One region of the Salinivibrio sp. MA351 genome, then DNA from elsewhere that is predicted to be linked to it. Evidence: predicted binding sites of a transcription regulator. Region 1 holds the regulator's gene; each other region holds the start of a gene.
The links. Region 1 encodes MetJ, which represses methionine synthesis genes. Its sites were predicted from a motif close to TTAGACNTNTANANGTCTAA; they were not measured.
Positions count from the first base shown of each region.

Region 2: the regulator MetJ is predicted to act here: its motif matches at 2,822-2,841, upstream of metH (methionine synthase).
Region 3: the regulator MetJ is predicted to act here: its motif matches at 2,770-2,789, upstream of metN (methionine ABC transporter ATP-binding protein MetN).

Region 1 covers NZ_MUFG01000003.1:66,031-77,006, reverse strand. Annotated here, with positions in the region: gene rpmE (50S ribosomal protein L31) at 162-377, shown strand; gene BZG78_RS02830 (malic enzyme-like NAD(P)-binding protein) at 633-1,877, shown strand; gene metJ (met regulon transcriptional regulator MetJ) at 1,961-2,278, opposite strand; gene metB (cystathionine gamma-synthase) at 2,465-3,625, shown strand; gene BZG78_RS02815 (bifunctional aspartate kinase/homoserine dehydrogenase II) at 3,701-6,142, shown strand; gene metF (methylenetetrahydrofolate reductase) at 6,424-7,323, shown strand; gene BZG78_RS02805 (PadR family transcriptional regulator) at 7,420-7,968, opposite strand; gene BZG78_RS02800 (O-acetylhomoserine aminocarboxypropyltransferase/cysteine synthase) at 8,025-9,302, opposite strand; gene ppc (phosphoenolpyruvate carboxylase) at 9,491-10,976, opposite strand, start outside.
Region 2 covers NZ_MUFG01000001.1:281,648-292,623, reverse strand. Annotated here, with positions in the region: tRNA gene BZG78_RS01355 (tRNA-Thr) at 1-59, shown strand, start outside; rRNA gene rrf (5S ribosomal RNA) at 67-182, shown strand; gene metA (homoserine O-succinyltransferase) at 436-1,383, shown strand; gene BZG78_RS01340 (sodium:proton antiporter) at 1,424-2,716, opposite strand; gene metH (methionine synthase) at 2,899-6,558, shown strand; gene lysC (lysine-sensitive aspartokinase 3) at 6,597-7,976, opposite strand; lysine riboswitch at 8,078-8,265, opposite strand; gene BZG78_RS01325 (alanine--glyoxylate aminotransferase family protein) at 8,463-9,596, shown strand; gene BZG78_RS01320 (Wzy polymerase domain-containing protein) at 9,593-10,976, opposite strand, start outside.
Region 3 covers NZ_MUFG01000031.1:15,084-26,059, reverse strand. Annotated here, with positions in the region: gene metQ (methionine ABC transporter substrate-binding lipoprotein MetQ) at 71-886, opposite strand; gene BZG78_RS13670 (methionine ABC transporter permease) at 941-1,627, opposite strand; gene metN (methionine ABC transporter ATP-binding protein MetN) at 1,617-2,651, opposite strand; gene BZG78_RS13660 (LysE family translocator) at 2,915-3,553, shown strand; gene BZG78_RS13655 (amidohydrolase) at 3,554-4,687, opposite strand; gene pta (phosphate acetyltransferase) at 4,811-6,958, opposite strand; gene BZG78_RS13645 (acetate kinase) at 7,064-8,260, opposite strand; gene yfbV (terminus macrodomain insulation protein YfbV) at 8,618-9,067, shown strand; gene BZG78_RS13635 (ChaN family lipoprotein) at 9,152-10,165, opposite strand; gene rlmA (23S rRNA (guanine(745)-N(1))-methyltransferase) at 10,165-10,976, opposite strand, start outside.

The sequences.
Region 1 (10,976 bases):
GCCTTGTTGTACGGTGACGCGGCGTGGTGATTGCACAAAAAAGTTGCGAAACCGAGGGGGCTTGATTAGAATTGCGCGCCTTAGAAAATATTTGTTAACGACGTGTGGTGCCCGGCTTAGGATCGGGAGAGCGACACGGCCTTTAAAATGAGGTTATCCCTATGAAAGCTGGTATCCATCCAGAGTACAAAGCCGTCACAGCAAAATGCTCTTGCGGTAACGAATTTGCGTTCAGCACAACCCTAGGTAAAAACATCAACCTAGACGTGTGTGACAAATGTCACCCATTCTACACCGGTAAGCAGCGTATCCTTGATGCTGGTGGCCGTGTTGATCGCTTTAAGAAACGTTTCGGTGCCCTTAGCAGCAAAAAATAAGCAGCTATTGACCGAATATAGAGAAGGGACGCATCAGCGTCCCTTTTTTTGATCGTATCGTCCTAGTATTCGGACAACAGGTCCGAGCATCATCGCGAATACGGCGTTAGTACTGGTGGACGTTTCCCCGCTGCGTTACCATCTTTACCCTTATACAAACCTTTCCTGTGTGGTTTGTAGAGTGTCTGGCTAATATCGGTCATCCTTCCCTGCCGGTATTGGTTACCCCTTCACGATAATAACTAGGAAAATGACATGTCGGACGATAAACGCCAGCAAGCGCTGGATTATCATGCATACCCTACACCCGGAAAAATCTCTGTCGAACTCAGTAAGCCTGCTGATTCAGCGGCGGATCTTGCTCTCGCCTACAGCCCAGGCGTTGCTGAACCTGTGCGTGAAATAGCCCAAGATGCGGATGCCGTATATCGCTATACCGGTAAAGGCAATATGGTTGCGGTGATCTCAAACGGCACCGCGATTTTGGGGTTAGGGAATTTAGGGCCGATGGCGTCAAAGCCTGTCATGGAAGGCAAAGCGTTATTGTTCAAGCGTTTTGCCGGCTTGGACTCGATCGACATTGAAGTTAAACACCGCACCATCGATGAGTTTGTTGATACCGTAGCCAATATTGCTGACACCTTTGGCGGTATCAACCTTGAAGATATCAAAGCCCCAGATTGTTTTGAGATCGAAAAGCAGCTGATTGAACGCTGTGAAGTGCCTGTCTTCCATGATGATCAACATGGTACCGCGATTGTCACTGCTGCGGGGATGCTTAACGCGCTCGAGTTGCAAGGCAAAGATATTGGTGAAGCCACCATCGTGTGTCTCGGTGCGGGTGCCGCTGCGGTGGCCTGTATGGAGCTATTGATTAAATGTGGCGCCCAGCGCGAAAAGATTTACATGCTGGATCGCAAAGGGGTGATTCACACCCGTCGTGATGACATTAACAAGTATAAGCAGTTGTTTGCCAATAACACGGATAAGCGTACCCTCGAAGATGTGATTGAAGGTGCGGATCTCTTTGTTGGCGTATCAGGCCCGGATTTGCTCTCGCCTGAGGCATTAAAACTGATGGCTGATAAGCCTGTCGTGTTTGCCTGCTCAAACCCAGATCCTGAAATTAACCCAGAGGTTGCGCACCAAGTCCGGGATGATCTGATCATTGGAACGGGGCGTTCGGATTACCCGAATCAGGTGAATAACGTCTTGTGTTTTCCGTTTATTTTCCGGGGAGCATTAGATGTGCGTGCCAGTGAAATTAATGATGCGATGAAGTTGGCCGCCGTTGAAGCGATTCGTGGTTTGGCGAAAGAGCCTGTACCACAATCTGTCTTGGATGCCGCGGGCTTGTCTTCACTCAGTTTTGGCCCGGATTACATCATTCCCAAGCCGATGGATGCCCGTTTACTGCCCAAGGTAGCACGTGCCGTGGCGCTTGCGGCCGTCGAAACCGGCGTAGCCCGTATTGAGATGCCAGACAACTATATGTTGTAAAGAAAACATGCTGTAAAGAAAACATGTTGTAATTAGAAAACAGTGTCTTACCATAAAAAAACCGCCGATGGCGGTTTTTTTGTTTAGTATTCACTGTCGTCAAACTCAATACCTAACTCTTCCATGATCCGACGTGCCTCGGCAGGAATGCTATCGGGTTTATCCTTACGGATGTCGTCATCGGTTGGCAGAGGCTGCCCGGTATAGGCATGTAAAAATGCCTCACACAATAGCTCACTGTTGGTCGCATGACGCAGGTTATGAACCTGACGGCGAGTGCGCTCATCAGTAAGAATTTTTAATACTTTAAGTGGGATAGAGACGGTGATCTTCTTTACCTGCTCTTTCTTTTTACCATGTTCGGCATACGGATTAATGTAATCGCCGTTCCACTGCGCCATGTCTCACCTATCTTGATTATGGAATACCCAGAATGATGCTGCGGAGATTTTAGCTATATTAACCGCCACATGCAAAGGTGTTTAGACGTCTAGAAGTGTTGACGTCCTAAAAGTACAGAGGTAAGGTAGTATGATGACGACTGGATCACGTAAATCGTGCCAGCGCAACAAGAGCAAGGATGAACCATGACAGGTAAAAAAACCGACACCATTGCCGTTCGAACAGGAATTGGCACTGACACGCAACATCATGCGGTTGTGCCGCCTTTGTATTTATCAACCAACTATCGTTTTCCTGCTTTTGGCGACGTTCCCACTTATGATTATGCCCGTGGGGGCAATCCAACTCGAGCTCAGTTAGAGCAAGCGTTAACGGAACTGGAGGGCGGAGCCGGTGCCGTGGTGACGAACTGTGGGATGGCAGCCATTAACTTGGTGTTGTCTTTACTGGATGCAGGGGATCATATTGTTGCACCGCACGACTGTTATGGTGGTACCTATCGCTTGTTAGAGTCACGCGCCAAGCAAGGGATTTGGCAGGTCAGTTTTGTCGATCAATCTGATCACCAGGCGTTAACCGCTGCGCTGGCAAAACAGCCGAAACTGGTGTTAGTTGAAACACCCTCTAATCCGCTATTGCGTGTGGTCGATATTGCTAAAATCTGCCAACAGGCCCACCAAGTGGGGGCATGGGTGGTGGTCGATAACACCTTTTTATCGCCAGCACTCCAACAGCCTTTTTCACTGGGTGCGGACATCATCGTGCATTCCACTACTAAATTTATTAATGGTCACTCTGATATTGTCGGTGGCGCTGTAGTGGCGAAGACGCCTGAATTGGCTGCAACATTAGCGTGGTGGGGCAACTGCTTGGGCGCGACAGGCAACGCCTTTGACAGTTATATGACATTGCGAGGGTTGCGTACCTTGGGCGCTCGGGTTAAACAACATCAGCAAAATACGCAAGCGGTATTAACCTATTTGCAAACAGTCCCTGCGGTGCGGCAACTCTACTATCCCGGTTTGGCGACACATCCAGGCCATGAGATTGCCGCCCGTCAGCAGTTTGGATTTGGTAGTATGCTCAGCCTCGAGCTGGACACGGACTCCGCTGGGATCGCACGTTTTATTGAAGGCTTATCTTTATTTGCGCTTGCCGAGTCGCTGGGCGGGGTAGAAAGTCTGGTCACGCATCCAGGGTCAATGACCCATCGTGCGATGAGTGATGACGCGCAAGCCGAGGCTGGCATTACCCCGACGTTGTTGCGTTTTTCTATTGGACTAGAAGACGCAGAAGACTTAGTGGCCGATTTGGCGCATGCCTTCGCCCATTTAGCTAACCAGTAAAACCGATTGCTATAGGTGTTGCTGTCATAGCACGCCGCTTTATTGATATTTATTGAGACCAAGAGAGACCTCGCCATGCACGCGCAACCGATGGACACCGCCCCCGAATCACAACGCCAATTGCATAAATTTGGTGGCAGCAGTTTAGCGAGCCCAGATTGTTATCGCCGTGTGGTCGATGTGCTGACGGGGCATGCAAAGGCGCACGACTTAATTGTGGTCTCTGCGGCGGGGAAAACGACCAATCAGCTCATTGCTTGGCTCGCTCAACTGGGCAAAGATGGCCGGTTGGCGCATGAGACCTTGCAAGGCGTTCGTGCCTTTCAGCAAGACTTGATTGAAAATCTGATCAACGGTGATCACAAACAACAGTTGGTTGATGCCTTATCTGCTGACATCGCGACGCTCGCGTCGCTCGGGGAGACAGCGCTGAGCGACAGCGTACAAGCCGATGTGCAAGGGTTCGGAGAGGTTTGGTCGGCGCGTTTATTAGCCGCGCTGCTTAATCAGCAGTGTCGTCAGGCGGTGATGTTGGACTCGCGCCACTGTTTACGCGCGGAACGTGCGGCTCAACCCGAGGTCGATCGCGGCGCATCATGGCCACTATTACGGCAGCAACTTTCTCAGCACACGCAATCTCACGTCGTGATTACGGGATTTATGGCGCAAAATCAAGCTGGGGAAACCGTGCTTTTGGGGCGTAACGGGTCAGATTATTCGGCCACGGTACTCGGTGCGTTAGCGGGGGTCCGCCGCGTGACTATATGGAGTGATGTTGCCGGTGTATACAGTGCGGATCCACGCCATGTCGAGAATGCTTGCTTGTTACCCTTAATCCGATTGGATGAAGCAGGCGAATTGGCACGCTTGGCGGCACCCGTGCTTCATAGCCGTACTTTACAGCCAGTGGCGCAAAGTGCGACCGATCTGACCTTACGTTGTACCCAGGCCCCCGACAGTGGCTCGACCCATATAGAGCGTGTACTGGCTACCGGACGCGGGGCAAAAATCATTACATCTTTGGATGATGTGTGTCTATTGCAGTTTGATGTCGCCCGCGGGCAAGATTTTCAGGCAATTAAACAAGAGTTGAGCCGTATCCTCTCTCAGCTGAAAGTGCAACCACTGGCGACGGATTATCAAGATGATCAGTATCGTATCTTACTGGCCTTTACGGCGGAGGTCGTGGCCTCGGTCATGGCCCAGATCCAGGATGCCGGGCTATCCGCGGAGTTGAAGCTGCGCGAAGGGTTTAATATGGTTGCTGCCGTCGGAGCCGGCGTGGTCAATAATCCCGTGCACTGTCATGGTTTTTATCAGCAGCTGAAGTCACAGCCTGTAGAGTTTATCAGTGAATCTGCATCTGGACTGAGCATGGTGGCGATTTTGCGTCAGGTGCATACGCCTGCCCTTGTGGCCAGCTTACATGATGCGCTGTTCCAAGCCCAACGTCGCATTGGCTTGGTGTTGGTAGGAAAAGGAAACATTGGCGCGCGTTGGCTCAGCTTGTTTGCCGAGCAAAAATCGCACCTCGAAAAGCGCCATGGCAAGGAGGTGTCGCTGATTTCTGTGGTAGATAGTCGTAATCAATGGTTAGATTTTGCTGGCATCGATCCAATGCAGATCAGGGATGACTTTGATGACAATGGCACGCCATACTTTGATGATGAATGGTTAACACGCTTATTGAATCATCCTTATGATGATGTGGTGATTTTGGATGTCACTGCCAATACCTCACTGGCAGCTCTCTATCCGCGTCTCGCCGAGCATGGTTTTCATTTAATCTCCGCCAACAAAGAAGCCGGCGCGGCACCGGCCGAACAATACCATGCGATTCAACATGCGTTTGCAAAAACGGGGCGCCATTGGTTATATAACGCCACGGTAGGCGCTGGGCTGCCGATTAACTATGCGGTTCAAGACTTACGTGAAAGCGGTGATCATATCCTCGCACTCTCAGGGATCTTTTCCGGCACGTTATCCTGGCTTTTTTTGCAATTCACCGGCGAGGTCCCGTTCAGTGCTTTACTTGAACAGGCATGGCAGCAAGGGCTAACTGAACCTGATCCGCGTGACGATCTGTCGGGTGCCGACGTGGTGCGTAAATTAGTGATTCTCGCAAGAGAGGCGGGCCTGTCATTGGAGCCCGAGCAGGTCAAGGTTGAGTCACTGATACCGCCAGCGCTGCAATCTTTGTCGTTAGATGCGTTTCTCGATAACGCCCATCAAATGGATGCGTGTTTACAGGAGCGATTGGAAAAAGCGCAGCAAGATCGCGCCGTGTTGCGCTATGTGGCGCGTCTAGAAGCCAATGGTAATGCGCAGGTGAGCTTAGAAACCTTACCGAGTGAGCATCCGCTGGCGCATCTACTGCCCTGTGATAATGTGTTTGCGATTGAAAGCCAATGGTATCGTGAAAATCCATTAGTGATCCGCGGACCGGGGGCGGGGCGGGATGTCACTGCTGGGGCGATACAATCTGATCTGAATCGCTTAATTGGGCGTCTTCACTAATGTCCTTTTAGTAAACGTGATCTTCGCAAACGTGAAAGCTGTCTTACTCCACATAAGACAGCTTTTTTTTATCTGAAGATCACGTTATATGACGCGCTTTTGGCTGCTGCTCTCGGTGGCTTCCTGCATGTTGACTATCTTCATAATACTATGAGTTCTTTTCATGGCTGAGATCGTTGACATTTCACCCAGATAACGACAACATTTAGACATATGGACGTCTAAACGTATAAACCAAAAACGCACATCATCGCGAATAAAACCGGTTGCAGGGAGAGGGTATGAGCTATACGCACGCAGGCCACATTGATGCACTTAATCAGAATATTGCCGACTTAGACGGTGATATTAACGTCTCATTTGAGTTTTTTCCGCCCAGCACGCCCAGTATGGAAGAAACCCTCTGGAATTCCGTGCATCGCCTCAAAGGGCTTAAACCTAAGTTTATGTCAGTGACTTATGGCGCCAATTCTGGTGAGCGTGATCGCACCCATGACATCGTGAAAAGTATTCATGATCAAACGGGGGTCGCGGCGGCGCCCCATCTAACCTGTATCGATGCCACTGAAGATGAGCTGCGCCATATTGCCCGTGACTACTGGCAAAATGGTATTCGTGACATTGTGGCTTTGCGCGGAGACTTACCGTCGCCGGAGAAAAAGCCGACTATGTATGCGGCGGACTTGGTGCGGTTGCTCAAAGAAGAACATGACTTTGATATTTCTGTCGCCGCTTATCCTGAAGTGCACCCGGAAGCGAAAAGTGCGCAAGCGGACCTCATTAATCTGAAACGGAAAGTCGATGCCGGTGCCAGTCGTGCCATTACCCAGTTTTTCTTTGATGTGGAAAGCTACCTACGTTTTCGTGACCGCTGTGTGGCGGCGGGGATTGATGTCGAGATTGTGCCGGGGATTTTGCCCGTCTCCAACTTTAAGCAGGCTTCTCGGTTTGCGCAAATGACGCATGTGCGTGTCCCACAGTGGATGCACAAACAGTATCAAGGTCTTGAGGATGACCCTGTGACCCGGCAGATGGTCGGTGCTTCGATTGCTATCGATATGGTGCGCGTACTCAGCCGTGAAGGGGTAAAAGATTTTCATTTTTATACCCTCAACCGGGCCGAATTGACCTATGCACTTTGCCATACTTTGGGGGTTCGCCCATTGGCTGTCGCACCTTAGCTAAACCGCTAAACCGCTAAACCGGTTTACCTTGAGCCAAAAAAAGCGCCCCGTTTCGTGGGGCGCCTAGGTTGCGAGTTGTGTTTATTGTTTTGATTAGGCGCTGGCCGCCAGCATCGTAAGCTCATCGCGCACTTCTTGCGCCCAGGCCATCCAAGCGCGACGTTGATGAATGCTGCGTCGTAATGCTAATCGCATGAGGCGTTGCTGTTGCGTTAATGATGTGGATTGACCGTAATCACGCTGCTCAAGCAGAGCATAATGATTAAGTAGTTGTTGTGATTCCGCAATCAAGTTATTGATATGCTCGAGCATCGGCGCGGGATCCAAGACCTCACAGCTGAGTAGGCGTGCGACGTACTCGTCGCGAGGCGGGGCCAGCTTAGGCGCTTGGATAAACCACGCCTCTAACACCTCGGTGCCGACAGGGGTGATAGCATAGACTTTTCTATCTGGTTTGCCGACTTGCGGCTCAAGTCGATAGGTCACAGCGCCTCGCTCGGCGAGCTTAGTCAGTTCACGATATACCTGTTGATGGCTGGCTTTCCACACATTACTGATAGTGGTAGAAAACGCCTTGGTAATATCATAACCCGTGGCTTCGCAGTTGCTGAGTACCGTCAGTATGACATGGGGAAGTGACATCTTTTATATCCACATTTATTTATGACAATCGGTTCGCATGAGTCGCCTATCTCGGGCTATTTTACTGCACTCAATGCTTGTTCAAGGTCGGCAATGATGTCATCAATATGCTCAATGCCGACACAAAGACGGATCATTTCTGGGGTCACCCCGGCTTTCGCTTGCTCTTGCTCATTCAGTTGACGATGGGTGGTAGAGGCGGGATGGCAAGCAAGTGACTTAGCATCACCAATATTGACCAGGCGTTTAAATACATTCAGCGCATCATAAAACTGTACCCCCTCATCAAAGCCACCTTTTAAGCCGAAAGACAGCAGTGATGCGGGCAGTCCACCGCGGATAAGCGACTGGGCACGTTGGTAATGAGGATGATTTTGTTGACCGGCATAGTTCACCCATGCCACCGCTGAATGACTGGCAAGGTAATCCGCCACCGCTTTGGCATTCTCGCAGTGACGCTCCATACGCAGGCTCAAGGTTTCGAGACCTTGCATCAACATAAAGGCGTTCATCGGCGATAAGGCGGCGCCGCTGTTACGTAAAGGCACGGTACGCGCGCGGGCAATAAATGCCGCCGGACCAAAGGTATCGCTATAGACCACGCCGTGATACGCCGGCTCGGGCTGTGAAAATTGCGGGAAGCGGGCTTGATGTGCCACCCAATCAAAGGTGCCGCCATCAACGATCATACCGCCTAGGGTGGTGCCATGGCCGCCAATGTATTTGGTTAGCGAGTGCACCACGATATCGGCGCCATGTTCAATCGGTTTGCATAGCACGGGCGTGGCCACGGTATTGTCGACCACCAAAGGGACACCGTGCGCGTGGGCAACCTTGGCAAGACCGGGGATATCGGCAATATTGCCGGCCGGATTACCAACTGATTCGCAATACACCGCTTTGGTATTGGCATCAATCAGCGCTTCAATCGCACTGGCGTCGTCACTTTGGGCAAAACGTACTTCAATGCCTTGTTCGGGGAGCATATGAGCAAACAAGGTATAGGTGCCGCCGTAAAGCTGTGGTGTGGCGACAATGTTATCACCGGCCTTGGCCAGGGTTTGGATTGCATAGGTAATTGCCGCGGCGCCAGCACTGACGCATAGGCCTGCGATACCGCCCTCTAATGCCGCCACACGTTGTTCTAATACATCGTTGGTGGGATTCATGATCCGCGAATAGATATTGCCCGGCACATCGAGGTTAAACAGATCAGCACCATGTTGGGCGTTATCAAACTCATAGGCGACGGTTTGATAGATGGGGGTAGCGACTGATTTGGTGGTCGGATCGGTCTGATAACCGTGATGAATCGAGAGGGTTTCGTCTTTCATGGCAATTCCTTTGCGTTTTCCTTTGCGTTGTTAAATCGCGTCACCGCGACCTTCCATAGTAATAATACTATCAATGTAACAGCAAGCCTTAGACGTGGCTATGGATAAAAAATCTCGCGTGTGCGTCGGTTTCTATTTGCTTGCTTGATACAAAAAAAAGCCGCACCAGAGGGTACGGCTTGGGTCGATTAGCCGGTGTTACGCAGGCCTGCGGCAATGCCCGCGATGGAGATCATCAAGGCATCGTCAAGCGACTGATCGTCCTCTTCACATTGCCGTGTACGGTATAACAGCTCAGCTTGCAGCATATTCAGTGGCTCGACGTAAATATTACGTAAGCGAATCGCCTCAGCGCCCCATGGGTTTTGCTCCATCAGGTTATCGCTGTTTTCCACCGCCAAAATCACTTGAATGTCTTGGCGTAATTGATCGCGGAGTGATTCACCCAAAGGCCAGAGGCTTTCATCGACCAAACGCTGATCATAGTATTTGGCAATATCGAGGTTGGTTTTGGTAAACACCATCTCCAGCATGCCAAGCCGGGTGGAGAAGAATGGCCACTCACGACACATTTCTTCTAGCTGGGCTTTATGGCCTTTGGAAATGGCATGATCGATCGCTTGTCCAGCGCCTAGCCAAGCCGGAAGTAAGAGGCGATTTTGACTCCAGGCGAAAATCCAAGGAATTGCCCGTAAGCTTTCCACCCCGCCTTGCGGGTTGCGCTTAGAAGGGCGTGAGCCCAGTGGTAACTTACCGAGCTCAAGCTCTGGTGTGGTGGAGCGGAAGTAAGGCACAAATTGCTCATGGCCGCGAACCACATCGCGATAGGCTTGGCAAGAAATGTCACTCAAGGTATCCATCAGCGCACGCCACTCTTGTTTGGGCTCTGGTGGCGGTAGCAGGTTAGCTTCCAAAATGGCGCTGGTGTAGAGGTTCAAACTGTTGACCGCGACATCGGGCAGCCCCAGTTTAAAGCGGATCATCTCGCCTTGTTCGGTCACACGGAGGCCACCTTTTAAACTACGAGGGGGCTGTGACAACAAGGCGGCATGGGCGGGCGCACCGCCACGGCCTACGGTGCCGCCACGGCCATGGAAGAGAGTTAGATCAACCCCTTGGTCATCGCATAAGTTGACCAGTGCTTCCATGGCGCGATATTGCGCCCAACCGGCTGCCATCACCCCGGCATCTTTAGCTGAGTCCGAATAGCCTATCATCACCATTTGGAAGTTCTGAGTAAAGCCACGGTACCAATCAATCGCCATGAGCTCGCCAATGACTGATTCCGCGTTGTTCAGGTCGTCCAAGGTTTCGAATAACGGGCACACATCCATGCGGAATGGGCAGCCGGCTTCTTGGAGTATCAAATGTACCGCCAGCACGTCCGAGGCGGTCCTCGCCATTGAAATCACATAGGCACCAAGCGCTTCACGCGGCTGCTGGGCAATCACCCGGCAGGTGTCGATCACTTCTTTGACGTCATCCGACGGGGTCCAATCACGGGGTAATAGCGGCCGTTTCGAGGACAATTCACGGATCAAGAAGGCTTGTTTGTCTTGCTCGCTCCATTGCGCGTAATCGCCCATCCCCAAATAGCGGGTCACTTCTGAGAGCACATCGGCATGACGAGTGCTTTCTTGGCGAATATCGAGCTTGATTAAGTGAACGCCAAAA
Region 2 (10,976 bases), on a different contig from region 1:
GGTAGAGCGCACCCTTGGTAAGGGTGAGGTCGGCAGTTCAAATCTGCCTATCAGCACCAGAATTTTCTTGGCGGCCATAGCGTAACGGCACCACCTGAACCCATGCCGAACTCAGAAGTGAAACGTTGCTGCGCCGATGGTAGTGTGGGGTCTCCCCATGTGAGAGTAGGTCACTGCCAAGAGCTTATTTTAAGCCCTCCGCATTCGCGGAGGGCTTTTTCGTTTATAGTGTTTTTTAAAATACTTCATTCCTTTCTTATATCCCCCGACTGCCCCATTTTTATCTCACCTTTTTGTTTGGTGTTGTTACCCTTTCACTATTCTTACTTATTCGGGCATCTCTGGGCGTTGATTATTGCTTGAGCTTCATGGGTCACTGGGGTATGTTATTAGATATCTGGACGTCTAAACATCTTAAATCTTCAGGAGGCAGTGATGCCGATAAAAATCCCGGATCAGCTCCCCGCCACCAATATTTTGCGTCGAGAAAACATTTTCGTTATGTCGCAGACGCGTGCGGTGAGCCAAAACATTCGCCCATTGAAGGTGTTGTTACTCAACTTAATGCCCAAAAAAATTGAAACCGAGACGCAATTTATGCGCTTGCTCTCTAATAGCCCTTTACAGGTTGATGTCGAGCTTTTACGCATTGATAACCGACCCAGTAAAAACACGCCAACGGAACACTTAGACACCTTCTATCGCCAGTTTGAAGCCGTGCGTGAACGCAACTTTGATGGTCTTATCGTCACCGGGGCACCATTAGGCTTGGTGCAGTTTGAAGATGTGATTTACTGGGAGCATTTGCAAGATGTGATGAATTGGGCGCATCAGCATGTTACATCTACCCTTTACGTTTGCTGGGCGGCTCAAGCGGGTTTAAAGCTTCTTTACGATTTACCCAAAAAAACGCGCAAAGAGAAGTTATCTGGCGTCTATCAGCACCAGGTAAATGAAGCACTGGCTACGCATCCTTTATTGCGGGGGTTTGATGATAGCTTTCTCGCCCCTCACTCGCGGTACGCTGACTTTTCGCCAAGCTTTCTTGACGAACACACGGATCTCGATATTCTCGCCACCTCAGCACAAGCGGGCACTTACTTGGCGGCGACCAAGGATAAACGTAATGTGTTTGTGACAGGTCATCCCGAATATGACTCACATACGCTGCATCATGAATACCATCGCGATCTTGAAGAAGGGATGGAGCCTGTTGTCCCGATTAACTATTATCCTGATGATGATCCGTCTCAACCCCCCTATGTGAGTTGGCGGAGTCATGGGCACTTACTCTTTGCCAATTGGTTGAACTATTGTGTCTATCAGCTGACGCCGTTTAATCTGGCTGAATTTTCACAATCTAACTTTACGCTCGACGAATAGCAAAAAGGCGCCTAATTGGCGCCTTGTTGAGAAAGAGTGTTTATACACGGGGATTATCGATTTTCTCTTGAGCGGCATTGGCTTTATCAACCATTCCTGTCATGGTCGATCCTTGTACGAGAATAGAGAAAACCACCACCGCATAAGTCATGATTAAAATCAGTTCACGGACGTCGATATTCTTCTCAGGGACGACCATCACACCAGCCGGCACTGCCATGGCCATGGCAAGGGCTAAGCCACCTCTTAGGCCTCCCCAACTCAAAATACGAACGGCCCAAGGGTTGTATTGACGAAAGCGATTGAAGCCGAAATAGCAGGCTTTCACACTGAGATAACGGGCGAACAGTACAACGGGTACAACTGCGGCCATAATGATCCAGTCTTCCTTGTGGAAGCTAATCTGTAACAGGCTGACCCCGATCAATAAGAACAGTAAGCTATTCAAAAACTCATCGACCAATTCCCAAAAATGGTCCAGATGATCCTCACTCTCTTTGGAGAAGCCAATAAAGCGAGTCCAGTTACCGATCATAATGCCAGATACTACCATCGCCAGTGGCCCGGAAACATGCAACATATCGGCGAGCACATACCCCGCGCTAGGAATAGCCAATGTCAGTAGCAGTTCCATGGAATGGTCATTGGTCGCGCAGATCAAACGGTGAAACAGGTAACCCAATATCAGACCGTATAAAATCCCACCGATAGCTTCTTGTAAGAACAATGCCATCGTACCACCGAGTGTCGGCTCGCTGTCGCCAAACGCCAAGGTAAAAAGCGTCACGAAAATAACAATCCCGACCCCGTCGTTAAACAGTGACTCTCCCTCGATTTGGGTGGTGATCCGCCTGGGTGCCTGTAGCCGCTTAACAATGGCCAACACCGCGATGGGATCGGTTGGAGAAATCAGCGCCCCAAACAATAAACAATAGATAAAATCAAAAGGAATGCCGATCAGTTGGAAGACGCCCCAAATACCGGCACCAACCAGCGAGACAGAGACCAACAGGCCGCCGAGGACGAGGGTGGTGATTTCCCATTTTTGGTCAGAGAAATGGGGAAGCTTGACACCAATACCGCCCGCGAATAAAAGGAAACCGAGTACGCCTTTGAGTAAAAAGGCATCAAAGTGGATATCGGTCAATATTTGCTCCGCCATCGCCTTTAACGGAATGGCTTGGTATTGACCAGCGATCACGATCAAAAGAGAAAGGAGTAGAGAGCTTGCAGTGATCGCGATAGTCGTTTGTACTCGGCTGATTTTACTATTAATAAAGGCGATAAAGATGGCAGCAGCAGCCATGAAACTGAGGATTGCGTAGGTAGACATGCAGCTTCCTAGTACGACGAGGAATGAAAGAGTTACAAAATATTAATAGAAATTGCACTCAAAACGAACAGCTGAATTGAAATAGATCAAAATTAATCGATATTTATAGACGTCTAGATTTCCAAAATGGCTGTGGTAGGATAAAACTATCGCAATCAGGATGGTGATATCACGGGGTAAGAATGGATCGATTAACACAGCGTCTCTCTAAGTGTATTTTGGTGATCGATGGCGGTATGGGCACCATGATCCAAGGCTTAGGACTCGGCGAAGCCGATTACCGCGGCGCACGCTTTAAAGACTGGCATTGTGATGTGAAAGGTAACAATGACCTTTTGGTACTGACGCAGCCTGAAAAAATAGCAGCGTTACACAGCGACTATCTGGCCGCGGGCGCGGACATCATAGAAACCAATACGTTCAACGCGACCCAGATAGCCATGGCCGATTACGACATGCAGGCCATCAGTGCGGAGATAAATTTAGCTGCTGCGCGTCTTGCTCGCGACGTGGCTGACCACTGGACGGCGAAAACCCCAGAAAAACCACGCTTTGTTGCTGGGGTTCTCGGACCCACGAATCGCACTTGCTCTATCTCTCCAGATGTGAACGATCCTGGCTTTCGTAATGTCACCTTTGATCAATTGGTTGAGGGGTATGCGGAGTCCACTGCGGCGTTGATGGATGGTGGTGTTGATCTCATCATGTTGGAAACCATCTTTGATACCTTGAACGCGAAAGCCTGTGCCTTTGCTGTTGAAAAAGTCTTTGATGCCCGAGGTGTGCGCTTACCCATTATGATCTCTGGCACCATCACCGATGCGTCTGGTCGTACGCTCTCTGGGCAAACCACCGCGGCGTTTTATCACTCTTTACGCCACGTCGAACCGCTTTCTTTTGGTTTGAACTGTGCGCTGGGGCCAGCCGAATTGCGTCAGTACGTCAAAGAGCTCAGTGAGATCTGCGAAGGATTTGTTTCGGTTCATCCCAATGCCGGTTTACCCAATGCGTTTGGCGAATATGATCTCTCGCCTGAAGACATGGCAAAACATATCGACGAATGGGCCGCTTCTGGCTTTATTAACCTGGTGGGTGGGTGCTGTGGTACCACACCCGAGCATATTCAAGCGATCAGCGAAGTGGTGGCGAAACATGCCCCCCGTGCGCGCCCCTCTCAGTCTGTGGCATGTCGACTATCAGGGCTCGAACCGCTGACTATTAATGCTGAAAGCCTGTTCGTGAACGTGGGGGAGCGCACCAATGTCACTGGGTCGGCGCGTTTTAAGCGTTTAATCGTCGAAGAACAATACGACGAAGCGCTTGAGGTGGCGTTGCAGCAAGTGGAAAACGGGGCGCAAATCATCGATATCAATATGGATGAGGGCATGTTGGATGCACAGCAAGCCATGGTACGTTTTCTCAATCTGTGTGCGGCTGAGCCCGATATTGCTCGGGTACCTGTGATGATTGACTCCTCAAAGTGGGAGATCATTGAAGCCGGACTGAAGTGTATCCAAGGTAAAGGGATTGTGAACTCAATTTCTCTTAAAGAGGGGGAAGCCGCGTTTATTCAACAAGCCCACTTAGTCCGTCGATACGGTGCCGCTGTGATTGTGATGGCGTTTGATGAGCAAGGCCAGGCTGATACACGTGAACGTAAAGTCGAGATTTGCACGCGCGCGTATCACCTGCTGGTTGACCAAGTCGGCTTCCCGCCGGAAGACATTATCTTTGATCCTAATATCTTCGCGGTGGCCACCGGCATTGATGAGCATAATAACTACGCGGTCGACTTCATCAACGCGGTCGCAGATATCAAACAAACCCTGCCGCATGCCATGATTTCAGGTGGCGTGTCTAACGTGTCTTTTTCGTTTCGCGGAAACAACCCAGTGCGTGAGGCGATCCATGCGGTGTTTCTCTACCATTGCATTAAAAACGGTATGGACATGGGCATCGTCAATGCTGGCCAGTTAGCCATTTATGATGATTTGCCTGAATCGCTGCGTGTGGCGGTGGAAGATGTGGTGCTTAACAAAGACGATGGTGCCACGGAACGTTTACTGGCGTTGGCGGACAGCTACCGCGACCGCGGTGAAAACGAAGTGGCAGAAACCGCGGAGTGGCGCAGTTGGCCAGTGGATAAACGGCTTGAACATGCACTGGTTAAAGGCATTACCGAATTTATTGTTGAAGATACTGAGCTAGCTCGAGCGGCGGCGAGTAAACCGTTGGAAGTGATAGAAGGCCCACTAATGGCGGGCATGAATGTGGTGGGAGACTTATTTGGCGAAGGTAAGATGTTCCTGCCGCAAGTGGTGAAGTCGGCGCGGGTGATGAAACAAGCCGTGGCCTATCTTGAACCTTACATCAACGCTGAAAAGCAACAAGGGCAGACCAATGGCAAGATCTTACTTGCCACGGTAAAAGGCGACGTGCATGACATTGGCAAAAACATTGTCGGCGTAGTGCTGCAATGCAATAACTTCGAGATTATTGATCTCGGCGTGATGGTGCCGACCGATAAAATCCTGTCAGTGGCGCGCGAGGAGCAAGTCGACATTATTGGTTTGTCAGGCCTTATCACGCCGTCATTGGATGAAATGGTGAATGTCGCCAAAGAAATGGAACGGCAAGGGTTTGATATTCCGCTGTTGATTGGTGGTGCGACGACGTCCAAAGCGCATACCGCGGTGAAAATAGAGCAGCACTACCAGGCTCCTGTGGTGTATGTGTCGAATGCGTCACGTGCCGTTGGCGTTTGTGCATCGCTATTATCGCCGGCTCAATGTTCAGACTTTGTGGCGCGCTTACAAAAAGAGTATGTTTCAGTACGAGAGCAGCACCAACGCAAGACACCCCGCACTCCGCCTGTCACCCTGGACGCGGCAAGGGCAAACAAATGGCAAACCGATTGGGCCCATTACACGCCGCCCCAGCCGGCGAGGCCGGGCGTCCATGTTTACGATGATGTCTCGATAGCGACATTACGTCAGTATATCGATTGGACCCCTTTCTTTATGACCTGGTCCCTGAGCGGCAAATTCCCGGCGATTTTAGACCACGAGCTGGTGGGTGAAGAAGCTCGCCGTTTGTATGAAGACGCTAATGGTTGGCTCGACCGGTTTGAGCACGAAGGCTTGATCGCCGCAAAAGGAGTGTGTGGCGTCTTTCCTGCCAATAGCTTTGAGGATGATATCGAGGTGTATATCGACGCATCACGGCAAACGGTGGGCACGGTACTGAACCATTTACGTCAGCAAACCAAAAAGCCACGTGGCGCCAATTATTGCTTGTCGGACTTTATCGCGCCGAAGAGCAGTGGTCAGCCTGATTGGATTGGTGCGTTTGCGGTGACAGGCGGCATTGGCGAGTATGCCTTGGCGGAAAGTTATAAAGTTGCAGGGGATGATTACAACGCGATCATGATCCAAGCGGTCGCCGATCGATTAGCAGAAGCCTTTGCAGAATACCTGCACCAGCAAATTCGGATCTCATTGTGGGGCTATGCGCCTAATGAGACGCTCGATAACGATGCCTTGATCCGGGAGCAATACCAAGGGATCCGGCCGGCTCCGGGTTATGCTGCCTGCCCTGAGCACAGCGAGAAAGGAAAAATTTGGCAGTTGCTCTCGGTAGAAGCGCATACGGGCATGACACTCACCGAAAGCTATGCCATGTGGCCAGGCGCATCTGTGTCGGGGTGGTACTTCTCACATCCTGAATCACGCTACTTTGCGGTGGCGAAGATTCAAGATGATCAACGTGACAGTTATGCGGCGCGCAAAGAGTGGAGCAGCAAAGACGCGGAAAAATGGCTCGGGCCAAACTTAAACGCCTAATGAAAAAAGACCAGCACATCACATGTGCTGGCCTTTTTTTACTCAAATAAGTCAGCGTGTAACCGCTGTACGACATGGGTCGCGTCGTGATCGTCGACCACCACACAGATATTGTGATTGCTGGCACCATAGCAAATCATGCGCAGTTTATATTGGGCTAGCGCACTAAATACCGGCGCTGTCGCGCCCGGTGTGTGATTCATCTCGTTACCGATCAGCGCAACAACCGCTAGATTCGCACAGATCTCTACCTGACATAACTGCGTGAGCTCGGCGATGGCAGCCTCCGGCAGCTGTGGTGCGTCACCCTGGGTATGGGTTTGATCCAGCGTTAGAGAGACACTGACCTCCGAGGTCGTGATTAAATCAACTGAGATTTCAAAGCGCGCTAAGATCTCAAACACCTTGGCCAAAAAACCACAAGCATGAAACATGTTTAAGCTGGTCAGTGTCACCATGGTCTGGTTGCGCCTGAGGGCCACGGCACGAAACAGCGGCGCTGAGTGCGCTTGCTCACGGATCCAGGTACCGCCTTGTTCGGGGGCTCTCGCCGCGCCGACAAATACCGGGATATGCTGGCGTACCGCGGGCACTAACGTCGATGGATGGAGGATCTTGGCACCAAAGGTAGCCATTTCCGAAGCTTCGCTAAAGCTAATTTCACTAATCGGACGAGCACGATCAGTCACTCGTGGATCGGTGGTATAAATCCCGGGGACATCGGTCCAGATGGCCAAACTTTCTGCTCCGATCGCCTCGGCGAATAACGCGGCACTGTAGTCACTACCGCCACGGCCTAAGGTGGTGGTGTGCCCGTTCGCATCAGCACCGATAAACCCTTGCGTGACCACTAAATGCGTCGCTAAGCGGGGGAGTAATTGGTTCTGGCACTGTATCTTGGTTTGTTGTCGATCCGGTTGGGCACAGCCGAAGTGACTATCGGTGCGCAATAACGCTCGCGCATCGGCCCTCACCGTGGCCATGCCTCGGCTATTGAGCAAGTGAGTAAAAATATAGGTTGAGATGAGCTCACCACAAGCGACCAACGCATCCGTTAACGCTGTACTGGGAGCAGATGCTGCGGTATTTGCATAGTCGGCAATCGTTTGGTGCCAGTCATCGACTGCTGTTTGCGTGTCCTGGCAAGCGGGAAGCGCGTTTAATATCGCTTGATGGATAGCGGTGATGGCAACCAGTTTGTCTTGACGGACTTGTGGGTCGTTGATCCCTTGTGCCAGTGCAACCAAGTGATTGGTGACGCCTGCGCACGCACTGATCACCACAAAGCGGGTATGTGGGTTTTGCTCGATAACATCAGCGCTTTGTTGCATGGCATCGATAGTGCCAACGCTCGTCCCGCCAAACTTAGCGACCGAAATCGGTGGTAATGGGTTCACGTCCTTTTCCCCTCTCATCATACAAATGGGTCTTAATCAATTCATTATGGGGAACATCAGAAGTCACATCGTGACCGCGGTAGGGACCGCAAAAAAGAAGGAAGAGCAAACGGCAGGCATGGACTGCCAGAAGCGCTCCACCTGTCTTCCTGTAGGGATGACAAGTGACAGCCTGAAGGATTCAGCCTCCTAGGCCGGCAGCGTTTCGCCCCCAAGCTTACGCCACCTCGGCATTGTCTCCCCTGATTATCATACCTTGGAGTGGGGCTCCGCATGATAACTGCCTGAGAAATGCACCTCTTCTGCATGTTCAGTCCCGGGTTGGTTATCCCGTGAACAGCATTTACATTACGGGCGAGATGACAGGGTGTCAACTGCCTTTTGGTCACGATCAGTGCCTTGGCAAAATTGTCCAGCGATCACACAGTTCACGTGCCAGGCAATAGGGATATGGCGAAAAAATATGCTATAACGGTCATCTGTGTGTACCAACAACAAGGAAAGGTTATGGCACGTTCAATTTCCGAGATTCAATCTTTTCAGCCCGTGGCTCGCACGTTAATGGGCCCGGGCCCCTCTGATATTTATCCTGCGGTGCTACAGGCACTCAGCCGTCCGACTGTCGGACATCTTGACCCTTTGTTTATCGCGATGATGGATGAAGTCAAACAACTGCTTCAATATGCGTTTCAAACCGACAACCCTTTTACCCTGGCGATTTCGGCACCAGGCAGTGCCGGGATGGAAGCTTGCTTTGTCAACTTAGTTGAACCGGGTGAAAAAGTGATTGTCTGTCGCAATGGTGTGTTTGGCGATCGTATGCGGGAAAATGTCGAGCGTTGCGGCGCGACAGCAGTGATGGTCGACGATGCCTGGGGTGCGCCTGTTAGTCCAGAAAAAGTTGAGGCTGCGTTAAAAGCCCATCCGGATGCCAGCACGCTTGCGTTTGTCCATGCTGAAACCTCAACCGGCGCTTGTTCGGATGCGCAAACACTGGCGAGATTGGCGCGGGAGCACGGTTGCTTAACCATTGTCGACGCCGTGACTTCACTCGGTGGCGTGCCATTGAAAGTCGATGAGTGGCAGCTCGATGCCGTGTATTCCGGTAGCCAAAAATGTTTGTCATGTGTCCCTGGCTTATCGCCTGTCACCTTCTCACCGCGTGCTGTGGCTAAAATGCAATCGCGAACCCACAAGGTACAAAGTTGGTTTCTCGATCAAAGCCTGGTGCTTGGTTATTGGAGCGGAGAAGGGAAACGCAGCTATCACCATACCGCGCCGGTCAATAGTTTGTATGCCTTGCATGAGTCGTTATTGCGGCTCTATCAAGAAGGGCTTGAGCATGCATGGCAACGTCATCAAGACATGCATCAACACCTCAAAGCAGGGCTGGATGAGCTCGGTATCACTTTTGTGGTTGATCAGCCTTACCGTTTGCCGCAGCTTAACGCGGTCACTATTCCGGATGGTGTGGACGATGCGGCAGTACGTCAGCACCTGCTCACGACCTATAACCTCGAAATTGGTGCCGGCTTAGGCGATCTCGCCGGTAAAGCGTGGCGCATTGGCTTAATGGGCTACGGGGCACGGCATGAGAATGTGGCGCTGTGTCTGAAAGCGTTAGAAAACGCGTTACGTTAAGGCGTTAAGGTATCGGGCAAGGTATGGCGAGTGGTCCATACTTTGCTTGCTTGCGGGTATAAATAGCGCGCTTCTTGTTGAATATCGCGTGCGCGTTGCTGATCACCAATTTGTAACGCAACCTGATACGCATGCTGATAGCCCGAAAAGCGTGGGCGTTGCGCGACTTGACGCAGTAAATCATCCAAGTGCTGGTGGCGTGCTACGTCAGATAAGTGCGCCAAATTCGCTTGAAAGTGACGGTCTTGTTGCGCGCGGTGCAGTTTTTGCTGCCACCATGGGTGTTGCTGATACAAGGTAAAACGCTGCGAACTTAATAAGGAATCACGCAGATAGCGATTGGCGAGGTAAACGGATGACAAGCTCAGTAAGGTGACGAGCACCAGCGCCATGATCACACTACGGCTCGCGACACGCTGACTATAACGGTGTGAAAACACGGGATAACGACGATATCGACTGGTTAAGTTGTCTAACCAATATAACCAAATCAATAACAATACCCCGTTAAACCACTGTGTGCCACTGGCTGGATAAATCATCAGGCCGGTCAGTGGTGGCAATACTAAGGCGATCAATATTCTACGTGTTCCTGACGGTGCACGTAGAATACGAAGTGTTAGCGCGGCCAACACCACAAGATAGCCGCAGGCGACAACGAGCCCCCCTTCAAGGAGCCACAGGATTAAAGCACTGGGTAAGGTCACCGGGCCGGAATGATTCGGTTGTGAGGCAGACAGTAATAGCAACGTTGACTGACCATTGCCCATGCCCACTCCAAAAAATGGCGTCATTTGCCATTGCTGCCACGCCAGCATAAGTGCGCGCTGATCGTCGGCGGTGAGCCAGTGCCAGTTGTCTTGACCACTGAGACCAAATACCGCCAAAAATGCCCCTGCCGAGATAGCGATCATCCACATACGATGCTGGCGTCGCGAGGCAAACCGGGCTAAATACACTTGTTGTAAGCCAATCGCACACAGGGCGAATAGCAACAGTAAGGGTTGCTCTTGCATCGCCAATATCGGAATCAACACGAGCGGTGTTAACGCGAGTAAGCCTTGGCTAACCGGGTGGCGATATCGACCACTGGGCTCTCTGGCCAAAATGTAGGCGGCGAGCGTGACTCCGGTTAACAATAAGGTGTGAGTCACGGCTGGAGGGAGGTGAGGGACCCATTGATCAAACATAAAGGGTGCCATGCCCGGCGGAGGCTGGTTCCCTAATACCGACAATACCGCTAACCAGGAGGCCAACAATAAGACGGCCAGTAGTTTTTGTCGTTGGGCGTGATTAAAAATAAACTGCTGTAGGGCTGAGAAAAAGCCAAAGCTTAGCGCTAAAACGATGAGCGCATAGCCACTATTGTGGCCCAGTGCC
Region 3 (10,976 bases), on a different contig from region 1:
TTTTATTGCGAACGATGGTGACGAGATTTGATGCCTCCACCGGGGCGCTGATGTTTTTCGAGCGGTTGACTTACCAGCCTTTCACCACCGCCCCGTCAAAGATTTCCATCGCCGCGTTGTAAACCGCGTCAGTTTGGTAAGCTTTAACAAACGTCTTGACGTTTTCTGCGTCTACGTTGTCTTTGCGGGCTACAATCAGGTTCACGTAGGGTGAGTCCTTCCCTTCAACAAACAGGCCGTCTTTGCTTGGGGTTAGGCCGATGCCAGCGGCAAAGGTATTGTTGATGATGGCAATATCCACGTCTTCCAGTGAGCGAGGCAGTTGTGGGCCTTCCAGTTCAATAATTTCAATGTTTTTCGGGTTTTCAACGATATCGAGCTTGGTAGCGCTGATGCCAGCACCTTCTTTGAGTTTTAGGATACCTTGCTGCTCAAGCAGTAGTAATGAACGGCCGAGGCTAGCAGGGTTATTCGGCACGGCAATTTGCCCGTCTTCTGGGAGATCGGCCACGCTATCTAACTTATAAGAATAGGCCGCAATCGGGTACACAAAGGTGTTGCCAGCAATCGCAAACTCGTAGCCGCGATCTTTGATTTGCGCGTCTAAGTAAGGTTTGTGCTGAAAGGCATTCACATCAACCGATCCATCGTCGAGTGCCGCGTTGGGCGACACATAATCGGTAAAGGTGATCAGCTCAACGTCGAGGCCTAACTTCTTGGCTTTTTTTACTGCGTGCTCGGCCACTTGTGCTTCTTCGCCTGCCATCACGCCCACGGTGATGCTGTTGGCATCGCTAGCGGCTTGCTCTTTTTCTCCGCACCCGGTGAGTAGGAGTGTGGAGGCGAGGCCTAAGGTGGTTAAAAGTGTTTTAATGGTGGTCTTCATTGTCTGTCTCCCTTGATAAAATTGTCCGTCGTTTACGGTAAGTGTTGTGTTTTATTATCGGTGATCGGTTCGGCGTACCAAGTAATCGCCTAAAGATTGTATGGCTTGTACCAGCACGACTAGCATGACAACGGTGATCAGCATAACCGTGGTATCAAAGCGCTGGTAGCCGTAGCGGATACCGACATCGCCTAGGCCGCCACCGCCCACGGCTCCAGCCATAGCAGAGTAGCTGACGAGGGTGACCAAGGTAATGGTTGCGCCATTAATAATGCCAGGTAGCGCTTCGGGTACGAGTACTTTATAGATAATTTGCAATGGGGTAGCGCCCATGGCTTTGGCTGCTTCTTCTAGTCCCGGTGGCAGCTCTAAAAGCGCCGCTTCGACCAGACGTGCAACGAAAGGGATGGCGCCCACTGTCAGCGGGACAATTGCTGCCGCTGTTCCAATCGAGGTGCCGACGAGCAGGCGGGTAAAGGGAATAATCGCAACCAATAAGATAATAAAAGGGATCGAGCGACCAATATTCACCACCGCGCCGAGCGCTTGGTTAAACTTGGGTTGCGCTAGCAGCCCCCCTTTTTTGGTGACGTGCAGCATTACACCTAATGGGATCCCAATGGCAAAGCCTATCAGGCCGGAGGCAAAGACCATATACAGGGTTTGACCTGTAGCTTCGGCAAGCAAGTTAAGCAGGGCGTTGTTTTCGTTGACCCAATTTATAAGTTGATCAATCAACATAGCCAAGTACCTCCGTGTTGACATGGTGCTGGTTGAGATAGTGGATGGCGTCTTCGACCGCTTTTTTCGGGCCCATAATCTCTGCCAGTAATAAGCCGAATTTGACGCCGCCAGCGTAGTCGATATCAGAGCTTAAAATGCTGATGTCGATATCAAACAGCCTTGATATTTGACTGATCAATGGATCATCCACGGTAGCGCCGGTAAATTCTAGGCGCACCAAGGGGTAGCTGCCGTCAAAGTAGGTATCTTTTAAGCGTTGGGCATAGTCATAAGGTACCGATAAATCCAAGGTTGAGCGGATAAATTGTTTCGCTAAGTCGGATTTCGGATGGGCGAAAATGTCGCCCACCGGGCCAGATTCGACCAATTCACCGTCACCAATAATGGCAACGTCGTGACAAATGCGCTTCACCACGTCCATTTCGTGGGTGATCAATAAAATGGTCAGGTTGAGCTTTTCATTAATGGTTTGTAGCAGTGACAAAATCGATTGTGTCGTAGCAGGATCCAGTGCGCTAGTGGCTTCATCACACAATAATACATCTGGGCTTGGCGCCAGTGCGCGGGCAATCGCGACACGTTGTTTTTGTCCGCCACTGAGGCTAGCCGGATAGACATGACGCTTATCGGCTAAACCAACTAAATCGAGTAACTCGGTGACTCGGGTTTCGATCGCGTCACTGCTCGCGCCGCTCAGTTCAAGCGGTAGGGCGATGTTGTCGAAGACCGATCGCGATGACAGTAGGTTAAAGTGTTGGAAAATCATCCCGATTTGACGGCGAGCTTGGGTCAGATCGCGATTGGATAACGCGGTGAGGTTAACGCCTCCTACCTTTACCGTACCGCTGGTCGGGCGCTCGAGCAGGTTAACCATTCGGATCAGCGTACTTTTGCCGGCACCAGAGGCACCGATCACACCAAATACTTTTCCTTTCGGGATAAATAAGTTGATGTCGTTAAGGGCATGAATTCGGCGCTCCCCGAGTTCGAATACCTTGTTGAGTTTGGATATCTCAATCATCACATGTCCTTGGCGATAAATTTGATCACAGCCGACTGACTCAGCGGTCTATCCCGCGCTCTTGCTGTCGTTCTGGTTATTGATGCTATGAGTTAGGTAAAATGAAGTCAATGGATATTTTTACTTCTGGACGTCTAAATGGCAATAAGGCTAATCAGTTGGTTATAAATAAACCAGTCAACGAGATCTCAAGCATGCTTGATCTCATCGACTAAAGCGTGTTCACTAATAGCCTTTCTAACCCTTTGTTCTGATTAAGTGATATGCCAACTGCCTTGATTGATACCACGATGTTGACGCTATTTATTCCCACCTTCTTTTTTGTGTCAATCACACCGGGAATGTGTATGACACTATCCATGACCCTGGGGATGACTATCGGAGTTAAGCGTAGCCTACATATGATGTGGGGCGAGCTCATTGGCGTCGGCCTTGTGGCGATTGCGTCAGTGGTAGGGGTGGCGGCCGTGATGCTGAACTATCCTAGCGTGTTTCAAGTGTTTAAGTATGTGGGGGGCGCGTATCTGGCGTATCTCGGCGTACAAATGTGGCGATCGCGTGGCAAAATGGCAATCCCAAAGGAAGAGACGTCGGCGCCGAATGATATCTCTGCGTTATCGTTGGCGGCGCAAGGTTTTGTCACTGCGATAGCCAACCCGAAAGGCTGGGCCTTTATGATCTCACTGTTGCCGCCGTTTATTAACCCTGCGATCTCATTGCCCAGCCAGCTGAGCGTGCTGGTATTGATCATTCTTTGCACGGAATTCAGTTGTTTAATGTTGTATGCCAGCGGTGGGCGCACCTTACGTCAGTTTTTGCAGCAAAAGGGTAATGTGCAATTGCTGAACCGAATCGCCGGCACCTTGATGATCGGCGTCGGCTTTTGGCTGGCGTTGGGGTAATTAACGGCCGTGATGGTGTGTAATCACTCTGCAAAATAGTGCTTTGGCGGTCGCTAAAATCGCATCCGGGAAGTCATAGTCAGGGTTGTGCAGCTGTGGGTGGTGCTCGCCGCTGCCAATGCCAAATAATGCGCCGGGCCAGCGGGCAAGAAATTCGGCGACATCTTCTGACCAACGCATGGGCTCCTTAAGCCAGTGAACCTCTAACCCCAGCGATTGCGCCGCGTTGACCACGACTTGGTTATGCGCTGTGCTGTTTTCGGCGGCAATAAACGGCTCGTGCCAACTTAGATCCACGGTTAATTTTGCTCGGTCGGCGATAGCGTTTACGTGATCGACTAACCGGGTTTGCATGGCATGAAACGTGGCGTTGTCGTCGCTGCGTAGGGTCGCCATTACGGTGGCCTCGCCGGGCGCAACGCCAAACGCGGGGTCGCCAAGTTGGGCGTGAACTAGCGTCACTAAGCTGAACGTGGAAGGATAAGCGTCAGGAAGCTGTGTGAGCATACGCATCACGTCACTCATGGCGTTTGCCGGACTGACCCCGCGCTCTGGGTAAGCGGCATGGGAGGTTTTGCCGTACAACCGAATCGCAACGCCGGTTGAGGCGCAGGCAAAGGTACTTGGGCGCACCACTATCTGATGTTGGGCAAAGCCTGGCAGATTATGAAAGGCATAGACATTGTCGATGTGGCGGGTTGCTAAAAGCGGATTGGCACACAGACGTGCCGCGCCTTCGCCGGTTTCTTCAGCCGGCTGAAAAGCGAGAATGACAGTCCCCTGTTTAGGGGGTGTTTGGCATAGCTCGGCAGCGACGGCAAGCAAGGCGGCAGCATGGCCATCGTGACCGCAGGCATGCATGATGCCATCGTGACAGGATGCATAATCAAGTTGGGTGTGTTCGTGAATGGGTAACGCATCAAAATCGGCGCGTAACAAGGTGGTTGGCCCTGGCTCGCGACCTGCAATGTCTACCACAATACCATGACCGCCCGCGCCGGTATGGGGGGTGAGACCAAAGTCGCATAGTTGGGCGGCAATGGTGCGGGCACTTTGCGCTTCGTGATTCGACAGTTCAGGGTATTGGTGCAGGGCATGCCTAAACGCCTGGGGATCAAAATCAATCGCCATCATCGACTCCAAAACAAGGATGGAAAGGCTATGCTAGATCGCTTTGGGGCGTCACGTTGTGAAGTTAAACGCAAAAAAAAGCCAGCAACATGTGCTGGCTTTTGCTCTTTCTGGGCTGAGCGTGGGTTACGCTTGGCCGTTGTCTTCGGCTTGCTTAGCCTGAATCGCTGTCAGTGCCACGGTATAGACAATATCGTCTACCAAGGCGCCGCGAGACAGGTCGTTGACTGGCTTACGCATGCCTTGCAGCATTGGACCGATAGAGACCAACTCGGCAGAACGCTGTACCGCTTTGTATGTGGTATTACCTGTGTTCAAGTCTGGGAAGACGAACACGGTGGCTTTACCGGCAACAGGCGAATCTGGCGCTTTTGATTTCGCGACATTTTCCATGATAGCGGCGTCGTACTGAAGCGGGCCATCGATGATCAGATCAGGACGCTTCTCTTGGGCAAGACGGGTGGCTTCGCGGACTTTATCCACGTCTGCCCCTTTGCCTGAGCTACCGGTCGAGTAAGAGATCATCGCTACGCGCGGTTCAATACCGAATGCCGCGGCAGAATCGGCAGATTGGATCGCGATTTCAGCCAGTTGTTCAGCATTTGGATCCGGGTTAATCGCACAGTCACCGTATACCAGCACTTGCTCAGGCAGCAGCATAAAGAATACTGATGAGACCAAAGAAGCGTTCGGTGCGGTTTTGATGATTTGCAGCGGTGGACGGATGGTGTTAGCGGTGGTGTGAACCGCGCCAGATACCAGGCCATCCACTTCGTTCGCTTCTAGCATCATGGTACCCAGTACCACGGTATCTTCGAGGTGCTCTTGGGCAATGACCTCGGTAATACCTTTGCTCTTACGCAGCTCGACCAAGCGTGCCACGTATTTATCGCGTGCTTTTACCGGATCGATAATTTCGACGCCAGCGCCCAAGGTCACGCCTTGCTGATCGGCAACGCGTTTGATTTCTTCTGGGTTACCCAAAAGCACACACTCGGCAATTTTACGCTCGGCACAGATAGCGGCGGCCTTGATGGTGCGTGGCTCGTCACCTTCGGGTAGCACAATGCGCTTAGCGGCTCGACGTGCAAACTCGGTCAGCTGATAACGGAATGCGGGTGGGCTGAGGCGACGTTCGCGGTTCGACCCTGAGCTGAGTGATTCAATCCAGTTGCCATCAATGTGGCCAGCAACGTGGTCGTTCACAAACTCAACACGGGCTTTATCGTCAGCCGGCACTTCAAGGCTAAAGCTTTGCAGATTGAGCGACGTCTGCCAGGTGTTACCTGCAGTGGTAAATACCGGAAGGCCGGTTTCAAACGCGCGGTCACACAGGGCTTTTAACTGATCAGGGATGGCATAACCACCGGTCAGCAACAAGGCACCGATTTCTACGCCGTTCATCGCAGCCAGACACGCGGCGACGATCACGTCAGGGCGGTCAGCCGAAGTCACGAGCAAGGAGCCTGGGCGGAAGTGTTCAACCATATTAGGGATTGAACGCGCACAGAAGGTAATGCTCTTGATGCGACGTGAGTGAATTTCGCCTTCGTTGATAATGGTGGCGTTCAAGTGCTTGGCCATATCGCTAGCACGGGTCGCGATCAGGTCGATTTTCCATGGCACACAACCCAGTACACGGATTGGGCTGGAGTTGAAAATCTGCATCACTTCAACGTTAGTTGGACGTGCGCCGTCCGCTTCGTCAAAGATTTCTGACAGGTCAGGGCGCGTGCGACCTGCATCATCAACAGGCGCGTTAAGCTTGTTGATGATCACACCTGAAATGTTGCCGTTTTTGCTGCCACCAAAGTTGGTGCAGGCAAACTCGATACGCTCTTTAAGCTGGGCAGGGTTGTCAGTGCCTGGGGTGGTCACAAACACGATTTCTGCATCCAGTGTTTTGGCGATCTCGTAGTTGATCTGGTTCGCGAAGGGGTGGTTATGTGTGGTGACCAAGCCTTCGACGAGCGCAACTTCTGCGTTTTCAGTGGCACGAGTAAAGCGCGCGAGCACTTCTTCGAGCAGCACATCTTCTTGATCCGAGCGCAGCAGGTTTTCGGCTTGGTTCATTGACATCGATTCGGCGACTCTCATATCACTGTTGGCGTGAATGATTTCCGTCGTCAGATCGGTGACGTCAGTGTCGCTACCGTGATGTGGCTGAGCAATCGGTTTAAAAAATGAGACGCGGACGCCTTTACGCTCCATCGCTCGCATGACGCCAAGGCTGACACTTGTCAGGCCGACGCCGGAGCCGATTGGAATTAGCATAATAGTACGGGACACGTTGACTTCCTCTTACTATCTGGTTGGCGTGCCGGATGGTCCGGCACGAATACAAAAACGGCTGAGTGGAATCAGCCGTTGGAAATGGTCTTACAGGCCAGTTAGGCGCGCAGTGTCTTGCGCAATCACCAACTCTTCGTTGGTTGAAATCACCATCGCAGGCACGCGGCTTGCGTCGGTAGTGATCACGCCTTCGCCGCCAAAGCGGGCTTTCAGGTTGCGCTCTTTGTCGACCTCAACACCCAGCAGAGCTAGGCGCTCGAGTACCAATTCGCGGATTGGGCCTGAGTTCTCACCGATGCCGCCGGTGAAGACAATTGCGTCCAGGCGGCCGTCGAGGGTCGCGGTGTAGCTGGCTACATACTTGGCAAGACGGTGGCAGAACACGTTCATTGCACGTGTTGCTTCTTCTTTCTCGCCGTAGTTATCTTCAACAAAGCGGCAGTCAGAGGTCACTTCGGTCAAGCCTTGCAGGCCAGACTCTTTGGTGAGCATGGTGTTGATTTGCTCAACGCTATAACCGAGTGCATCGTGCAGGTGGAAGATAATCGCTGGGTCTAGGTCACCAGAGCGGGTGCCCATTACCAAGCCTTCCAATGGGGTCATGCCCATTGAAGTATCGACCGATTTGCCGTTTTTAATCGCACATACTGACGCACCGTTACCAAGGTGGCAGTTGATGATGTTCACTTCGTCGACAGGCTTGCCAAGTTGCTCAGCGGCCGCGTTGGCGATAAAGAAGTGGGAGGTACCATGCATGCCGTAGCGACGAATGCCGTGCTCTTTATAAAGATTATAAGGCAGCGCATACAGATAAGCTTCTTCTGGCATGGTTTGGTGATACGCGGTATCGAAAACAGCGACATTTTTCAGCGCAGGGAAGGCTTTTTTCGCCGCCTCAATGCCAACGATATGTGCTGGGTTGTGCAATGGCGCGAAGCTCGCTGCATCGTGGATCCCTTTGAGCACCTCGTCCGTAATCAATGCTGACTGGGTAAAATGCTCACCGCCATGAACAACGCGGTGACCGATAGCACCCAAGTTCTCGGCCAGTTCAGGCTTCGAGGCCAGAATTGTGTCTACAATGAAGGTGAGGGCTTCAGTGTGCGCGGCGCCGTTGCCCAGATGGGCTTCATGCTTACCGTCCATTTTCCACTTAATGCGGGCTTCTGGAAGGTTAAGGCATTCGGCAAGACCGGTAAGATGCTCATCGCCTGATTGTGCGTCGACAATGGCGAACTTCAAAGAGGAGCTTCCGCAATTGAGTACGAGAACCAGCTTTGACATGTATGACTACCTATGTTTCGTGAGACAGAGTGTATGGAATAAAAAGGATAGTGGACAAATTGAGACACTACCTTTTCAAAAAAGAATTATCTCATGCCTTGTCGCGGGGAAAGAATTATCGTTATCCGTCCTGGATAAGTGAACGCTCCATTGAGTACAACCGGATTGGGTTGCGAGACAATCGAATCCGAGCAACAATGATAAAAGTGCGCTAAGGATAGCGGGACTTGATCCAGATAACAAAAATTTTTTGAGCGATATGGGTTAAATTTTAAAGTTTTTAAACAATTTGTTTAGTTTTTATTGTAAAAGTTGAGTGACAGCCCCTTTCGGTCACACTGAACAAGTGAGGTAGGTATGACAACGAACAAATCAATCTGGCGCTGCCTGCAAGACGGTCAGAAATACATGCAAGAATGGCCGATGAAAAAGGAATTAGCGCCGGTTTTTCCTGAATATCGTGTGATCACCATAACGCGGTTCGCGATCAAGGTCATGCCTGCTATTGCCGCAATCAGTGTGTTGCTTCAAATGGCAGCAAACAATGTACAAGGCATGCCGCAAGCGGTGATTGTGGCGCTATTTGCGCTGAGCTTGCCGCTTCAGGGGCTGTGGTGGCTGGGACGCCGCCGTGATACGCCGCTGCCGCCGGCTTTGGCGGGGTGGTATCGCGAACTGCATCAAAAGATCACCAGTGAGGGGCACGCGATGCAGCCGATAAAAAGCCAACCGCGATACAAAGAGCTAGCGCAAGCATTGAGTCGGGCGTTCAAAGTGGATCGCGCAGCACTAGAGCGCTGGTTTTAACCTAACCGAAATGCGCCGCTCACCCAGGAAACACACGCCGACCTCAGGGTCGGCGTTTTTATTGGTCGGTGATGGATGCGTGGCTTAACGACACTGCGGCGCGCCTTGCCCTTTCATTTGGCTGACTGCTTCGCGCATTTCATCCATCGACTGCCAGCGCTGGGGCAAAGGCATGACCTTTAAGCGAAGATCCTTAGCGTTGTCGGCAAGCTTGGCTTGATCACTCACCGCGGTGATCAGTGCAATGGTCAGGTCGGGATTTCGCGCTTTTAATTGTGCGGCCGTTCCTAATCCTTCGGCAATATGAAAGCGGCCCGCGATGTGGACAATTTGGGTATCAGGGTGACGGGCGTGATAATCGACCATGCTTTCTGCCATGGTGGCATCCCAGGCGAGTTGCGCGGCAAATTGATCGTCGGTTTGGGTGGGAGTACCATGATGCATGTTGGCTTTAAACTGACGTTTATACGGTGAGTCTTGGGTATCAATCGTCGCGGCAAACCACTGACGCTGCTGGTCCGGCAATTTATCTAAGTAAGCCAAACCTTGTCGACCAATACAGCTAACCATGCGTTTAGGGGCGTTAGCGGCAATCACGTCAAATTGACGCTGTTTAGCTAGCTCGATCAACGGGCGATAGCTGCCATTGTAGTTGTCCCATGCATTGGCTCGACGCTTAAGCGTGTCTTCGCCAATGTCGCCGGCAAGGTATTGATTCACCACTGGCTGGGCATCACGGCTGAATTGCTCCATGGAGAGCGCGACAGAATGACGTGAGGCAAGCTGGTTGAGCAACTCGGTTTGAAAACGGTGCACCCCAGGATGGCTGTGCCATTCACCAATCAGAACAATATCCGCTTTTTCGACGTTATCAGCCACTTGAGTCAAGCTAAGTGACTGCCCTTGGGCGGTGGTTACCTGATAGTCAAATAAGGTATTAATAGACGCCGATGTCGGTTGCGATGCCGCTGCGACACCGACGGGGCTTAGTACTAAGCTGGCCGCCAATAGCCACTGAGTGGCACGCAGTGGCAAAAAGCGCAGTTGCAAAAAGCGGTCAATCACGCCCTTTTTTGTCCATGTTGAGCAAGTGTGCATCACGCTTCTCCTTTGGCCGAGTCAATCTCTGTGTGATGACGATACACACGCAAGGTAAAGTCGGCTTCACAGTGAAAGCCGTTGGCATTGGCTAACGTTTCACGCCATTCATCGGAGGCGCGCCAGGCAAGCGGTGTCATCTGCAGCAGGGTGAGGGCTTGCTCGCCTGTTAATGTCATCGGGTAATGCAGTGAGCGCTCACTTTCAAGCTGGAAACCGGGCAGGGCCTCTGCTGGCGTTTCGTGTAACCGGACCTCATCATAGATACCCGCCTTAAGCTGAAATAGATGACGTGGACCTGGGGTGACGGTGACAACAACGCCACCGGGCTTGATAACACGATCAAGCTCGTCGCCATTGCAGGGCGCATAAATACGCACCACACCGTCAAGGCTGTTGTCGGCAAACGGCAAGCGTTGTGATGAGGCGACCGAAAACTGACATTGTGGATACCATTTCGCGGCATAGCGCACGGCGATTTTGGCGATATCCAGCCCATAAATAGACCACTGTTGTGCGGCTGTCTGATCGGCGATGGCGTGGGTGTAATACCCTTCACCACAGCCCACATCCAAGATCGTCTGGTGCTCGCCATTCAGTGCCTGGGTGAGGGCATCAATCATCGCTTGGCGCATGGGCGCATAATGGCCAGCGTTTAAAAATGCGCGGCGGGCTTGAGTCATGGCTTTATTGTCGCCCGGATCTTTGGAGCGTTTAAATTGCACCGGTAATAGGTTGAGGTAGCCCTCTTTGGCGCGATCAAATTGATGATTGGCAGCGCAATAAGCACCACGTGGCTTGGCTTGCAGGG